2 linked regions of the Niabella yanshanensis genome follow. The main gene of each other region encodes a partner of the protein of the gene in region 2 in a complex. Links are inferred from orthologs where the notes say so. Each region holds a gene or a part of one and is shown on either strand. Other genes may lie near its edges. The genes, in order: smc and U0035_RS16980.

The links.
Region 1: the proteins of U0035_RS16980 (region 2) and smc are in contact, whole or in part, in a crystal structure (PDB 3ZGX), measured with the Bacillus subtilis proteins. The link is inferred for Niabella yanshanensis from one-to-one orthologs.

The regions. Positions count from the first base shown.
Region 1 is NZ_CP139960.1:2,161,415-2,169,259, reverse strand. What follows is about bases 2,437-6,556. They hold smc (chromosome segregation protein SMC), read left to right. Parts: upstream 2,437-2,822; coding sequence 2,823-6,356; downstream 6,357-6,556. Other genes in these bases: U0035_RS08685 (outer membrane beta-barrel protein), read right to left, coding at 6,433-6,556; U0035_RS22940 (GNAT family N-acetyltransferase), read left to right, coding at 2,437-2,454. Outside these bases: U0035_RS08700 (APC family permease), read left to right, coding at 1-588; U0035_RS08695 (hypothetical protein), read left to right, coding at 1,307-1,882; U0035_RS22945 (GNAT family N-acetyltransferase), read left to right, coding at 1,908-2,162; more of U0035_RS22940, read left to right, coding at 2,182-2,436; more of U0035_RS08685, read right to left, coding at 6,557-7,029; U0035_RS08680 (serine hydrolase domain-containing protein), read right to left, coding at 7,040-7,845. UniProt on the Bacillus subtilis protein: Required for chromosome condensation and partitioning.
Region 2 is NZ_CP139960.1:4,090,772-4,097,473, forward strand. What follows is about bases 359-3,335. They hold U0035_RS16980 (segregation and condensation protein A), read left to right. Parts: upstream 359-1,438; coding sequence 1,439-2,233; downstream 2,234-3,335. Other genes in these bases: U0035_RS16970 (PPK2 family polyphosphate kinase), read left to right, coding at 359-921; mscL (large conductance mechanosensitive channel protein MscL), read left to right, coding at 981-1,364; U0035_RS16985 (OsmC family protein), read left to right, coding at 2,302-2,715; U0035_RS16990 (aromatic hydrocarbon degradation protein), read right to left, coding at 2,789-3,335. Also shown: frr (ribosome recycling factor), read left to right, coding at 1-158; more of U0035_RS16970, read left to right, coding at 169-358; more of U0035_RS16990, read right to left, coding at 3,336-4,291; U0035_RS16995 (hypothetical protein), read right to left, coding at 4,349-5,359; proS (proline--tRNA ligase), read left to right, coding at 5,640-6,702. UniProt on the Bacillus subtilis protein: Participates in chromosomal partition during cell division. May act via the formation of a condensin-like complex containing Smc and ScpB that pull DNA away from mid-cell into both cell halves.

The sequences.
Region 1 (7,845 bases), 1.9 Mb from region 2 along the record:
GCAGCGGCTTATGCAACGGAGGTGTCAGATCCAAACATTGCTTTTGCTGTGCAGGACCGTGTTGCTACAGCAGCGTCCACCAATATATTTGGTACTTATGGTACTGCCATTATTGCTATCATGATCATGATCTCGACCTTTGGCTGCAATAATGGCCTGGTGCTCACCGGTGCAAGGGTATTTTACACCATGGCCCAGGATAAATTATTCCTGCCGCAGGCAGCTGGCTTAAATAAGAATGCTGTTCCCGCCTGGGGATTGTGGGCACAGTGCATCTGGGCCAGTTTGCTGTGTTTAAGTGGCAAGTACGGGCTGCTGCTCGATTACGTAGTGTTCATTACCCTGATCTTTTACATACTCACTATTTTAGCAGTATTCCGCCTGCGTAAAACCAGGCCGGATGCGGAACGGCCTTATAAAGCTTTTGGCTATCCTTTTATACCCATTGTTTATATTCTAATGGCAGGCACTATGGCATTGGGATTATTGTTCTACAAACCTACCACCTCATTGTTTGGTTTGGTGATCGTGGCGATTGGTATCCCAATTTATTATGTGTTTATGAGCAGGAATAAGGCAGTAGAATAGATGCACGGTTACTTAAATACTGGAAATTTTGAAACAAATTAATGGTATTGATTAGCCCAATAACTGTTAGCATTCTCTGTTAGATCTAATATGTCAGTTGTGTCGATTGAGTATAGGATTAAAGCAGCATTTCTCACTGTTTTGAAGTAGTTAAACGTATTGCAGAACTTGATAAGAAGTTGGGTGAAACTATTATCCGGAAATGCTGCAGCCTTTAATTGAAAATATAGTTTAAGTAAATATCGATAGGCCGCTATGATGAAGTTTCACCAGAGATGCAAAAGCGGCTTACCCATTGATAAAACCAGGGAGTTCTTAACCAGCCTGCACGGAGCGGAGGAATGCTTTTGATTTGGTAATTACGATGCATAAGGAGATCTTTCAAAACAGATGGTACTACTAATAAAGACTGTTACACTTTTGGCCAGGAGATCCTGGCGCCCTGCAACGGGGAAGTGGTGCTGGTGGTTGATGGCGTAAAGACAATGTATCCGAAACGATAAACCCGGTTTATGTGCCAGGCAATTCGGCAATTCATCTGAACCACATCTGCATTTCCATATTCAAAATGCAGAAGATATGAATACAGCAACAGGTATTAAATGTTACTTTGATAAGATCATAGTAAATGGAGAAACAAAAGCCGACTATTCGCCTATTCAAAAAGATAAATTAGTAATGGCAAATAAAAGCTGTTCGCCATATTAAATTGAAAGAAATGGAAATCATATACTGGCGGGTTTTATTTTTTTGCCTGATACCAATAGGGATTTTTCTTTTGATAAAAGGTATTCGACTGGTTGGGAAATCTCTAAGCGGTACGGTTCTTTTAGAGATTCCCTACCTGCAGAAGACCGGACAATTTACAGTTGTTAAAGCAGGATATTTTTCGATCTGGCAAAAAGGTACTTTACTGAAACGGACGCCTGTTGATCAATTCAGGCCTTATGTTTATAATGAACTAACCAATGAGACTTTAATGCTCAACTTTTCTTTAATGCGCCCACAGGTTAATAGCTTTTCAGCAGGGCGTATCCAGATAGCTACCTTTCGTGCTGAGCCGGGCAATTACAAGTTGGAATTAGGGCATGGAACGAGTTTGTCGAAATGGGAAAGCTTGTTAGCGAACGCTGTACTGTTCCCGAAAATTGATTTAACGAAATACTTTATAGAAGTTAGAACTTCGCAGTCGCCGTTATTTATTTTCCTGGCGATTCCCTTGATATTACTGGGTGCCTTTGGGATTATATGCGGGGTAGTACTGGGGTTACTGGCTGATCAAATAGTAAAATAAAAGAGCATGTTAATGTCGCAAGACTATAAAATACCTGTCTACATCTGACCGGCCTGGTTTTCGAAATTGGGAATCGGCTGATATCAATCCTGTGGTTCAGATAAATGCTGATATGCAGGTCATGGAGTTCTTTCCATGCATGGCAACGAAAGAGCAAACGGCACAATTCATTGAACGGATGAAAAGCCAGTTTGAACAGAATGCGTTTTGCTATTTCGCAGTTGATCAACTTTCAACGGAGCATTTATTGATTTATAGGACTCTCCGAATAAACTTATGATGCTGACTTTACGCCATGTATTGACATCGATTGGCGATTAAAAAGCCGTGATTGGGGTAAGGGATTGGCAACGGAGGGCGCGGGACGATGCCTCGAATATGCGTTTAAGGATTTGGCGTTTGAACAGGTATATGCGATAGCTCCTAAAATCAATGTGAAATCGCAGCATATCATGACTAAGATTGGGATGAAAAAGGAATACGAATTTTCACATCCTTTATTATCCAATGATGAACGATTGAAAACTTGCGTGCTGAATAAAATCGGGAATCCGTCGATCCTATCTATATAGGATTAAAGACTTTCTGCAATGTAATAGTAACAGTTGTTAGTATGGCGACTACTCTGAATGCTCGATTGTGTGAATAGTGTGTGGATAACTCAGGCTCTGCTGTGGTAATTTGAGTCCAAAAGCGAAAGTGATGATTTTAGATTATGGAGTTTTAGAACGATGAAATAGCACTTAAACCCGTGAAATTAAAGCCATAATAGACTATTTCCACACAAAAAGCTATAACTGTCACGATCTGTAGTCACAAAAAAAAGCAAGTTCTTCAACGGGCTATTTTCCACAAGCCTTCTTTAAAACCTGTGCATAAAACAAAGCCCTCACTAGCGTTTACTGGTCTATATTCGCCGTTGCAATAAAAGTTTTTTAGCGTGAGATTAAAGAGTTTAGAAATAAAAGGGTTTAAAAGCTTTGCCGATAAAACCATCGTGAATTTTGATGATAATATCACCGGGATCGTGGGACCGAATGGTTGTGGTAAATCCAATATCGTGGATAGTATCCGTTGGGTGATCGGTGAGCAGCGTATCAGCAATTTACGAAGCGAAAACCTGGATAGCCTGGTATTTAACGGGTCTAAAACCCGTTCTGCCAGTGGTTTGGCGGAAGTGAGTCTCACTTTTGAGAATACGAAAAACCTGTTACCCACGGAGTTTAATACTGTTCGTATCACCCGCAAGTTTTATAAAAGCGGCGAGAGCGAATACCGGTTGAATGACGTTCAATGCCGGCTACGGGATATCCAGAATCTCTTTATGGATACGGGTATCAGCACCGACTCTTACGCGATCATAGCCCTGGACATGGTGGATGACCTGATTCGTGATAAAGAAAACAGCCGGCGTAAGATGCTGGAGCAGGCCGCGGGTATTTCCATTTATAAAACCAGGAAAAAGGAAGCTAAGACAAAGCTGGATGCTACTGAGCTGGATTTGAACAGGATTGAAGATCTTTTATTCGAGATCAATAACCAGCTCAAAGCCCTGGAAAACCAGGCGAAGAAAGCAGAGAAATATCATGAGATCAAGCGCGATTACCGCGAGGTTAGCATTGAGTTGGCAAAAGCAGCTTTGGAAGGATTCAATCTTACCTATAAAGACCTTACTGAAAAGCAGGAGTCAGAGTCTGAGCGTATTGCCCAGTTAGAGGCAGCGGTAGCCACCGGCGAGGCTGCATTGGAAGAAGAGAAGCTGGTATTTATAGAAAGGGAGCGCGCTTTACAAAGCATGCAGCATGCTTTTAATGAGTTGCAGCAAAAAGTTCGTACTAAAGAAGGCGACAAAAACCTGGCTGTTCAGCGCCTTCAGTATCTAAAAGAAAAAGGCGCAGGCTTACAGGAGTTTTTGGATAAATCGGGCGCCCAGTTAAAAGGCATCGAAGAAAGCATTGGCTTTACGCAATTACAGCTCGATGAAGAACAGAGCGCTTACGAAGGTTTGAGTGAGCAGCTGGAAAACCTGAAGATAGAGGCCGATGAAAAGCGTGGTATACTTGATTCAAGACGCAATGCATTGGAAGAGATCCGTATGGAAAACCAGCAGGTGCAACGGAGCCAGTTTGAGGCGGAAAAGAAAGTGGCTGTAGCCGATACCTCCATTCAGAACCTGCAGAAAGCAATACAGCAAATTGAACAGGAAACTGAACAGAGGGCCGCAACTTTTGAAACCCTGGATGCAGAGCGTCAGCAGAAGGAGCAGGTGCTGAGCGAGCATAAGCAATCTTTGGAGCAATTATTAGCACATAACGAACATACCAAAGAGCAGATCCTTCAAACGCAAGGCGTATTAGATGCGCTAAGGAACGAAATGGCGGAGGAAAGCCGCAAGCTGGATGCGAAAAAGAATGAACACGACCTGTTAAGGTCGATGATCGATTCGATGGAAGGTTATCCGGATAGCGTCAAGTTCCTTCATAAAAATAAGGACTGGAATTACCAGGCTCCGATATTATCAGACATCATCTACGTTAAAGAAGAATATCGTACTGCCTTGGAGAATGTTTTGGAACCCTACCTGAACTATTATGTAATCAATGACCTGCAACAGGGTTTGGAAGCGGTTCATCTTTTAGGCAATCATAAAAAAGGAAAGGCAAATTTTTTCCTGCTGGATAAGATAGGCGAAGCGTTATCAGCAAATTCAGGTCATACCCTGGAAAATGCTACACCTGCATTAAGTGTGGTAGAAGTAGATGAGAAATACAGCAATCTTGCGAAGCATCTTTTAGGTAATGTATTTATAGCAGAAGGCGAAGAGGCTTTGGAGAATGCCAATGGTTTTACAGTAATTGAAAAGACCGGCCGCTACGTAAAAGGGAAACATACGCTTACGGGCGGAAGCGTGGGGTTGATTGAAGGTAAAAAGATCGGCCGTGCTAAGAATCTTGAGAAGCTGCAGAAGGATATTGCAGGTCAGGATGAGATAGTACAAAACCTTCGATCGCAAATTCAGACAAGACACAACGAGGTGATTGCTTTTAATGAAGACCTGCGCGAAAGTGCGATCAAAGAAACAGAAAGAGCGATACAGGAAATATCGAACCAGGTATTTTCGTTGCAGAATAAATTGGAGAACCTGCAGGGCCAGCAAAGTACTGCCCGCAACCGCCTGGAAGACTTAAACGAACAATTGCAGCAAACGCAATCTGCCGTTGAAAGTGTTCGGCGGGAATTGCAGGAATTTAATGAAGTGTCTCAGTTAAACACAAACAAGCTGGCCGAGGCAGAAGAGTCTTTTAAAGCAGCTCAGGGCGCCCATGAAGAATCGCAGGGTTACTTTAACGAATTTAACCTGAATGTTACACGCCAGCAAAGTAAGATCAATGCGTTAAAGCAGGAGCTGAACTTTAAAAATAACCAGTTGGATGCACTACAAAAGCAGGTAGAGCAAAGTACGCAGCAGTTATCGAGCACGAGTGAAGACATTGAGCAGAACGCAGCGGCCCTGGTGGCGGTTGAGGAAGAATTATTGCAGTTGATGCATAGCCGTGAAGCCGATAAGAAAGTGTTAGATGAGGCTGATCAGGCTTATTACAACCAGCGTAACCAGTTGAGTGAAAAAGAAAGCGAACTGCGCCATAAAACAAAAGAAAAAGAGCAGTTAGATCATTTACTGGCAGCTATAAAGGATAAGCTGAATGAATTGAAGTTACAGCTTGCGGGGACTAAAGAGCGCCTGAACGTAGAGTTTAAGATACAGTTAGAAGATATATTGGACGAAGAGCGTACTACAGAAACCAGTACCGAAGAGCTGCAGGAAAAATCGGATCGTTTGAAAAAACGCCTCGAAAACCTGGGCGAGGTAAACCCAACGGCGATTGAAGCTTACACCGAGATGAAGAAGCGCTACGAGTTTATTGTGGAACAGAAGAATGACCTCGTAAATGCAAAGGAAAGTTTGCTGAAAACAATTGAAGAAGTAGAATCTACAGCTAACCAGAAATTCCTCGATACCTTCAACCAGGTACGGGAAAATTTCCAGAAAGTATTTAAGTCTTTATTTACCGAAGATGACCAGTGCGACCTGGTATTGGAAAACCCTGAAAACCTTGCGGAAACGGGTATTGATGTAATGGCTAGGCCTAAGGGCAAAAGGCCCACTTCTCTAACGCAGCTGAGCGGGGGAGAAAGGACCCTGACTGCAACCGCATTGTTATTCGCTATCTACCTTATTAAACCTGCACCATTTTGTATACTGGATGAGGTAGATGCGCCACTGGATGACGCGAACGTGGGCAAGTTTACCAATATGATCCGCGAGTTTAGTGATAACTCACAATTTATTATTGTTACCCACAATAAAACAACCATGAGCACGGTAGACGTGATCTATGGCGTAACTATGCAGGAGCCCGGTGTGAGTAAGCTGGTGAGCGTAGACTTTAGAAGTTTGGCAGCTGCGGGGTAAAATTGTCTTAATAAGTAGCAATATAAAAGCCGCAGGTTATTCAACTTGCGGCTTTTCCTTTTCAAACCAATACCTGTCATAAATTGAAGCCGATGCCTGCATTTATGGTCCGGTGAAGCCTTACAGCTTGCGTAGAGGCAGCATCCTGTAGTTGTCCCAGATGATGGTAGCGGGCATATACGCTCCACTTTTTATCGATGCGATACCCCGCTCCCAATGCCAGTGTTGGTGTAAAGCCGGTAAGGTTGAAGGGCTTTGTATGTATTTCACCGGCCGGGGTTTGAACTTGTTGTCCACCCGAAAATTTTGTTGACATATAGCCGGGCCCTATCAGCCCTTCAATATAAGCTGCACGAATTTTTCTGCGGTAGCCAACTGAGGTATGGAGCGCTAATCCCTGTTCCTGTTTGCGATGCCTGTATTGTATCAAGCCAGCGCTTTGAAAAAGCTGCCAGTTTTTATGATCAATGTATAAATATTCAATACTTAGCTGAATACCTTTGCCGTCAGATAGTTGTCTCTTTAATCCCGGCATTCGAATAGATTCGGAGTAGGCGCCTGTTGTCTGCGCCAGGGCATCAACTTTCACTGCCCAACGATTGGCCGGTTTTTCCTGCGCATGTAAAAGAAGCGGGCATAAGCCGAAAATGGCTGGTATAAGTAGATGTTTCATTTATTTAATTTTATTGCCGGGTGAATGCGAGGGCCTTTTCTGCTACCTGGTAGCCGGTATTTAAAATCGATTCGTCTGCTACTGAGGACAAGAAAATACTGGTAGCATTGGTAGCCGGGAAATGCATCACTACTACCGACCAGCCGCCGGTGTGACCCGTCATTAATTGTCCATCTTTATGTTGAAACTGCCAACCCAATGCAAAACCGGATTTCCCCTCTATAGGTGTATACAGCCGCTTGAAACTTTGAGCGTTCAGTAATTCGTTTTTTTGGAGCGCACTAATGAAACGGATCATGTCCTTCATATTGGTACAAATACCTGCGGTTGCAAAGTCGGCATATACATAAGGGGGAGTAACTTTCGTAAAGCTATTGCCTGCGGGTTCAAATACCTGCGGTTTATAGTTACCTATGACATCACTCTCCGTAAAGAAATGGGTACGAAGCATACCCAATGGCATAAAGATCTTTTGTGCTATCAAAGTTTCATAAGGCATTTCATAAACCTCTTCCAGTATAAGCGAAAGCAGTACAAATCCGGTTTGACCATAACGGCTTTGTGTTCCGGCTTTAAAGTATACCGGCGGCGCTGCGGCATAAGTCAGGTATTTCCAACGGTCTAAACCTTCTGTCACAGCCGGAGAAAGTGCCTTGTAGTTTTCATTATCTGTTACATCGGCCATACCATCGGTATGGGATAGGAGTTGGCTGATCGTAATAGTTTCCCAGGCCGCGGGCAACTCGCTCACATAATCAGATGCTTTAGCCTTGAGCTGTATCTTCCCTTCTTCAGCAGCTTTCATTACCATTACGC
Region 2 (6,702 bases):
GAGATGCTATTGAAGCCATTAAAAAATTACAAAAAGACGGTTTGAGTGAGGACGCGTCCAAAGACGCAGAAGCCAGCGTACAGCAACTAACAGACAGTTATATTGCGTTGGTTGAAAAGCATCTTGCTGCTAAAGAAAAAGAGATCATGTCCATTTAATAAATACAGCATGAGTAATTACAATCTTGCTAAAATAAATACAAGAGCTCCTGAAAATATCAGGAAGGAAGATTGTAAGAAGAAAACCCAACTGATTTTAGAAGAGCTGGATGAACTCCAGAACTTACTATATGCAGAAGGCAAACATGCCGTATTAATTATACTGCAGGGAATGGATGCCAGTGGTAAAGATGGAGCCATTAAAAATGTATTGGGCCGCATGAACCCGCAGGGTGTGCAGGTTACTTCATTTAAAGTACCTACCCAAGAAGAACTCGCCCATGATTTTTTATGGCGTATTCATAAAAATGTACCCGCCAAAGGACATATTCAGGTCTTTAACAGGTCGCATTATGAAGACGTATTGGTAACCCGGGTTCATGGTTGGTGTAGCGATAAATTGGCCAGGCAACGTTTTGAGGCAATTAACCACTTCGAGAAGCTGCTGCAGGAGCACGGCAGTACCAGTATTTTAAAATTTTATTTGCATGTTTCTGCTGAAGAACAGGCCGAACGGTTGAAGGAAAGAATCAACAACCCGGCTAAAATGTGGAAATATAATAAGAAGGATTTTGAAGAAGCCACGTTGCGCGATCAATATTACAAATATTATAAAGCATGTTTTGTAAATTGTAGCCAGCCTGAGTGGCAGATTGTGCCGGCCGACCAGAATTGGTATAAGGAGTATTGCATTGCAAAAGCTTTAAAAGAGCATTTGCACAAGCTGAAAATGAAGTATCCAGCTCTAAATAGCGGAAGTTAAACCTTGACGCAGATGGAGGATAGCTCTATATTTGTTTATATAAACCAAATTTTTAAATTATGGGATTCTTAAAGGAATTTAAAGAGTTTGCCGTTAAAGGAAATGTTGTTGATCTGGCGGTAGCGGTAGTAATAGGCGGCGCCTTTGGTAAAATTGTAACCTCATTGGTTGAAGATATTATCACACCCGCGATATTGACACCGGCATTGGAAAAAGCAAATCTGAAAAACCTGAGTGAGTTAACATTTCCGGGTACAGCCATCAAATATGGTAACTTCCTGTCTCAGGTGCTGTCTTTCATTATTATTGCTTTTGCATTATTCCTGATTGTTAAGGCCGTAAATAGTTTTAAGCGGAAGGGGGAAGCGCCGCCACCTGCAGGACCGTCTTCAACTGATCAGTTGTTAATGGAAATTCGCGACGAATTGAAAAAAAGGCCCTGATTGGCTGCTTAAATATTAATTTCGTGAAGTCCTGCTTTGACGGCAGGACTTTATTATTCTAAAATAGATATGTAGTGACAAACTCCACTTACCAGATAAAGTTATCTCAGTTTGAAGGTCCGTTCGATCTGTTACTTTTTTTTATTGAACGCGATGAGCTGGATATCTATAACATTCCCATTACCCAGATTACAAACGATTTTCTCGATTACATTCACAACCAGGATGCGCTGAACATAGAATTGTCCAGCGAGTTCATACTGTTTGTATCTACCTTGATGCGTATTAAGGCAAAGATGCTGATACCACGCAAAGAGCTGGATGCACAAGGAAATGAGATCGATCCGCGTGAAGAGTTAGTAAGCAAATTACTGGAGTATAAGAAGTTTAAAGAGGCTGCAGCCTTAATGGCGGAAAAAGAAGCGCTCCGGATGCTGATGATCAAACGGGGAAATATTCAGAAAGAGCTTTCTCATGTAGGAGAAGAAGCAGGAGAGGGCACTGAGATACAGGCTTTATCGCTTTTTAAATTGATGAAGGCTTTTGAAAAGGCCATGCAGAAATATAGTGATCGAATTAATAAGCCGGTTCATACGGTTGTGCAATACAGCTATACTATGGAAACCAGCCGTGGGCAGGTTCTCAATTTAGCGCAGGCTGCAAAAAAAGTATCTTTCGAAAAGTTGTTTGAAGTGGCCGAAAACCGCGTTCAGGCCATCTTCATGTTTCTTTCGGTATTAGAGCTGGTGCAACAGAGCTTTTTGAAAATCATGATCGGGGAGGGGAAAAATAATTTCATCCTTGAATTCGTTGAGCCGGAAGACCGCGACCCGGATATAGAGGTAAGTGATGTTTCCTCATTTGATTAACAGGAACTGTTTTTGCTTATATATGAGCTACGTCTCTAAAACATTATAAAAAATAAAAACTACAACAAATGAAACGCTTCGCAACAGCCAACTGGCAGGGATCGGGTAAAGAAGGTAAAGGAACTAATTCTACCCAATCGGGTGTGTTAAACAACGCCCAGTACTCTTTTAAAACCCGCTTCGAAGACGGAAACCCGGGCACAAACCCGGAAGAACTGGTAGCTGCTGCTCATGCCGGCTGTTTTACCATGAAGCTGAGCTTTGTATTAAACGAAGCAGGTTTTACTGCCGATAATATTGATACTAAATGCACGATCGATTTCCAGGATGGCGCTATTGTGGAAAGCCATTTGGATATTACAGCTACCATTCCCCGAATTGATGATACGCAATTTCAGGCAGCTGTAAAAAATGCAGAAGAAAATTGCCCGATCAGTAAGTTATTAAACACTAAAATTACCTCAACAGCTACTTTAGCTTAAGATAATTATATACGCACAAAAAAATCCCCCGTTCAAATTAACGGGGGATTTTGGTATATAAATGTTTGATTGCCTAAATTTTAAAACCTAGCGTTAAGAGAACTCTGGAATTATTGCTTTTGATCTGTGCCGGGAAAAAATCATTTGAGGTTAAACGATAAGGAAACAACACATCTTTTCCAAAGCTATGTACATATCCTAAATCGATGAAGAAACCTTTGTTGCGGTATCCCAGGCCGCCTGTACCTTGTACCAGCTCGCCTTTTTCACCAGCAATATTTTTATAAGGATTGCCATAATAAGCACCCCCAAAACGAACTGCAATAGTATTAAATTTCAACTCAGCACCCAATCTTGCATTTACGGCTCCTTTGTAGGCGTTGTCTATTGCATTATTCAATGGACGGAAATAGTCGTTATTGGCGCCGCGGTCATCTCTTGTAGTGCGAAAATTAGACGCCATATAATTTACGTATTCAACGTCGCCTGAAATAAAACCTTTTTGGCTATTAACATCATTTACATTGCCAAACAGCAAAGAGAAGCTCCCCATGAATTTGTAAGGGGTGTTAAGGTTATAGTCATATACCAGTTCTTTGCTGGTATTTTGCTGATCAACATCATCAAGATTAGCACCAGCGGTTGCTACATAGCTATCACTTAAAGAATAAAATGTTGGGGAGTGCGCAGCAAAACCCAGTCTTAAATTGTCAGTCGCTTTAAAAACAACACCTGCTTTTACGTTAATGCCAACCCCTTTTGTAATCAGGTCATCGTCAAACCATGCAGCATCAAAACCATTGTTGGTTGTTTCCGGGTCCTGCTCAGTATATTGCCTGGTGGCGCCATATCTCAACATAGGGATACCAATGGTACCTCCAAGAAATACCCTGTCATTTAAATTGGCCGCACCTGCAATTGCCAGCTCTGTAATGCCGCCGTTAGTAGCAATTACTTGTCTTTGCTCAAGGCCACTGGCTATTGCTAAATCTACAGCCGCAGAGGAGAGGTCAATATCGCCGTTGGGTTTTTGCGTTTCTTTAATCCAACCTGATTGTACTGCCAGTTCGGAACCATATTCATTCGTCCCGTTATTGGCTACAATATCATCGATAAAATAATCAGCCATAGAAGTACGGCTTAATTGTCCTCCTTTATTGGTGTAAACAACCCGGTTATTAAAGTCGGCCAGTCTGTTAATTGCAATACCGAATGCAGAACTTTTCAAAGAACCGCCTCCATATGAAGGTTTACCTAAAACAAAACCCGTAGTTCCCAGGAAGCCCGAAGATTGGTTTTCTTTTTGAGATACCCCCAGGTAGGTACTGTTGTTATTTAAAAAGTTACCACCACCAGAAATCACAAAGTCGCCGGTTTTATAGAAGCCAATATTGGCCGGGTTAGAAAAGATGGTAGATATTTCTCCACCGATAGCACCATTGGCGTTACCAATAGCCTGTGAGCGGGCTGTTCCCGAGGCCTGTAGCCAGGAATACCGTAAGGCGTCCTCAGGTGTTTGTGCCTGGGAGGCAGTATATGCAGCTACAAGCGTAGCAGCCAGGAAAATTTTTTTCATGTATAAAATTTAATAGGTTTAAAGTAGTGACAGAACTCTGTTCGTAAACGGCATGATTTAAAATCTCCTGCCACTTCCGCCACCACCGCCTGAACCTCCTCCGCCACGGCTTCCACCGCCACCGCCGCCCGAAGGCGCTGAGTAAGAAGGAGATGAAGATGGTTGAGAGTAACTGGGTTGGTTGTTATTCCTTGGTGCAGAATAAACGTCACGGCTATAAGTTTGCCCCTGGTTGTAAGAACGGTTATAACTTCCAGTATTAACCGAGCGTCCGTAGGAGCCCGAATTGCGGGTATTGGTGCTTACACTGGCATTGCTTCTTACCCCATAAGTACTTCTGTAAGTACCTCCGGTAGGATTGATATATCCCGGGGTAGTACGTCCGCTGCCGGTACCCATGCTCACGTTTCCTCTACCTCCATAGCTGCCCAGATTGGTGTTGGTGCGCGGACCGTAATCTGCCCTGCGACCCGCAATTACACCGCCGCCATACCAGCCACCCCAGCCCCAGCCGGGTCCGTACCAGCCATTGTACCAGGGGTCATACCAGCCACCCCAGCCGCCCCAGCCAAAGCCACCGCCCCAACCGGCATACCAGGGACTATTCCAACCCCAGCCGGCGCCCATACCCCAGCCGCCCCAGCCAAATCCTCCACCCCAGCCCCAGCCGGAGTACCAGGGGTTGTACCACATGTTCCAGTAACTTACAGGGCTCCAGGGATTATTCCAATACCAGGGGTCATTCCAATACGCCCAGTTATTATAATAACTGAAATTATAGCGGTCGCCATAATAATACCAGTCATTTAAATCACTCCAGCGGTTGCGGTTGCGCACTTTCATACGCAGGTAGCGGTCGTCATAATCTTCGTATTCCTCATCTGCATCATCATAGGTACGATACCGCCTTTCATCGGTTTTCTTAATTTTCGCATATTCCTCCTCCGTAGGGGCGGGCGAACTATACACGTCATCTGGTGTTTGCCCGGTTCGGTAGGCGGTAGAACAGCTGGCTAATGCCACCGTTATACCTACCAGAAACAGCAGGGTTGTAGATCTTATTTTCATTTTGGCCATTTATATATATTTAATAATTGTTTTAATTCGGCTTAAAATTTACATTTGCGATCCCTAAAACAGCAATTTGTAAAAATACACATTCTCTATTAATTGGTGTGACGCTGAAATGTGATAAAAGGATGCACAATTTGCTTTTAATTCACAACATTTTTTGTTAAAAAAAGTTGCTGTGCAAAATAGGGCGTTAAATCGGATAATGAGGGGGGAAACAAACAAGAATATAGATAACCAGCCTATTAATTAACTGGTTTTAAAACATAACATAATTATGAGCAAAGAAATTACACCAAGGCAGCAAGATTACTCACAGTGGTATAACGACCTGGTGCTAAAAGGAGGGTTGGCTGATTACTCTGCGGTGAGAGGTTGTATGGTAATTAAGCCCTATGGGTTTACCCTTTGGGAGAATATGCGAGACGCGTTGGATAAGATGTTTAAGGATACCGGACACGTGAATGCGTATTTCCCGCTTTTTATACCTAAGAGCTTTTTGAGTAAAGAGGCGGCTCATGTAGAAGGCTTTGCTAAAGAATGTGCGGTAGTTACTCATTACCGCCTGAAAAATGATCCTGATGGCAAGGGTGTGGTGGTAGACCCTGAAGCAAAACTGGAAGAAGAGCTGATCGTGCGTCCCACCAGTGAAACAATTATATGGAATACGTATAAAGACTGGATCCAGTCTTACCGTGACTTACCCATTTTGGTAAATCAGTGGGCCAATGTGGTGAGATGGGAGATGCGTACCCGCCTGTTTTTGCGTACAGCCGAGTTTTTATGGCAGGAAGGACATACCGCACATGCCACGCAGGAAGAAGCAGAAATTGAAGCAAAAAAAATGCTGGATGTTTATGCCGAGTTTGTAGAAGAATTTATGGCTGTCCCCGTAATAAAAGGGGTAAAAACTGAAAGTGAGCGTTTTGCAGGGGCTGTAGATACTTATTGTATAGAAGCTTTAATGCAGGATGGCAAGGCTTTGCAGGCCGGCACCTCGCATTTCCTGGGGCAGAATTTTGCCAAAGCATTTGATGTACAGTTTTTAACCAAAGAGAATAAGCAGGAATATGTTTGGGCTACGAGCTGGGGCGTAAGCACCAGGTTGGTTGGCGCCCTGGTAATGGCACATAGTGATGATGAAGGATTAGTGTTACCTCCGCGAATTGCTCCATTGCAGGTGGTAATTGTACCCATTTATAAAGGCGAAGAGCAAAAAGCATTGATTGATGCCAAGGCCGATGAAATCCTGGCCGATCTAAAAACAATAGGTATCAGAGCCAAGTACGATGGTAATGACAATAACAGACCGGGCTGGAAATTTGCTGAATATGAATTGA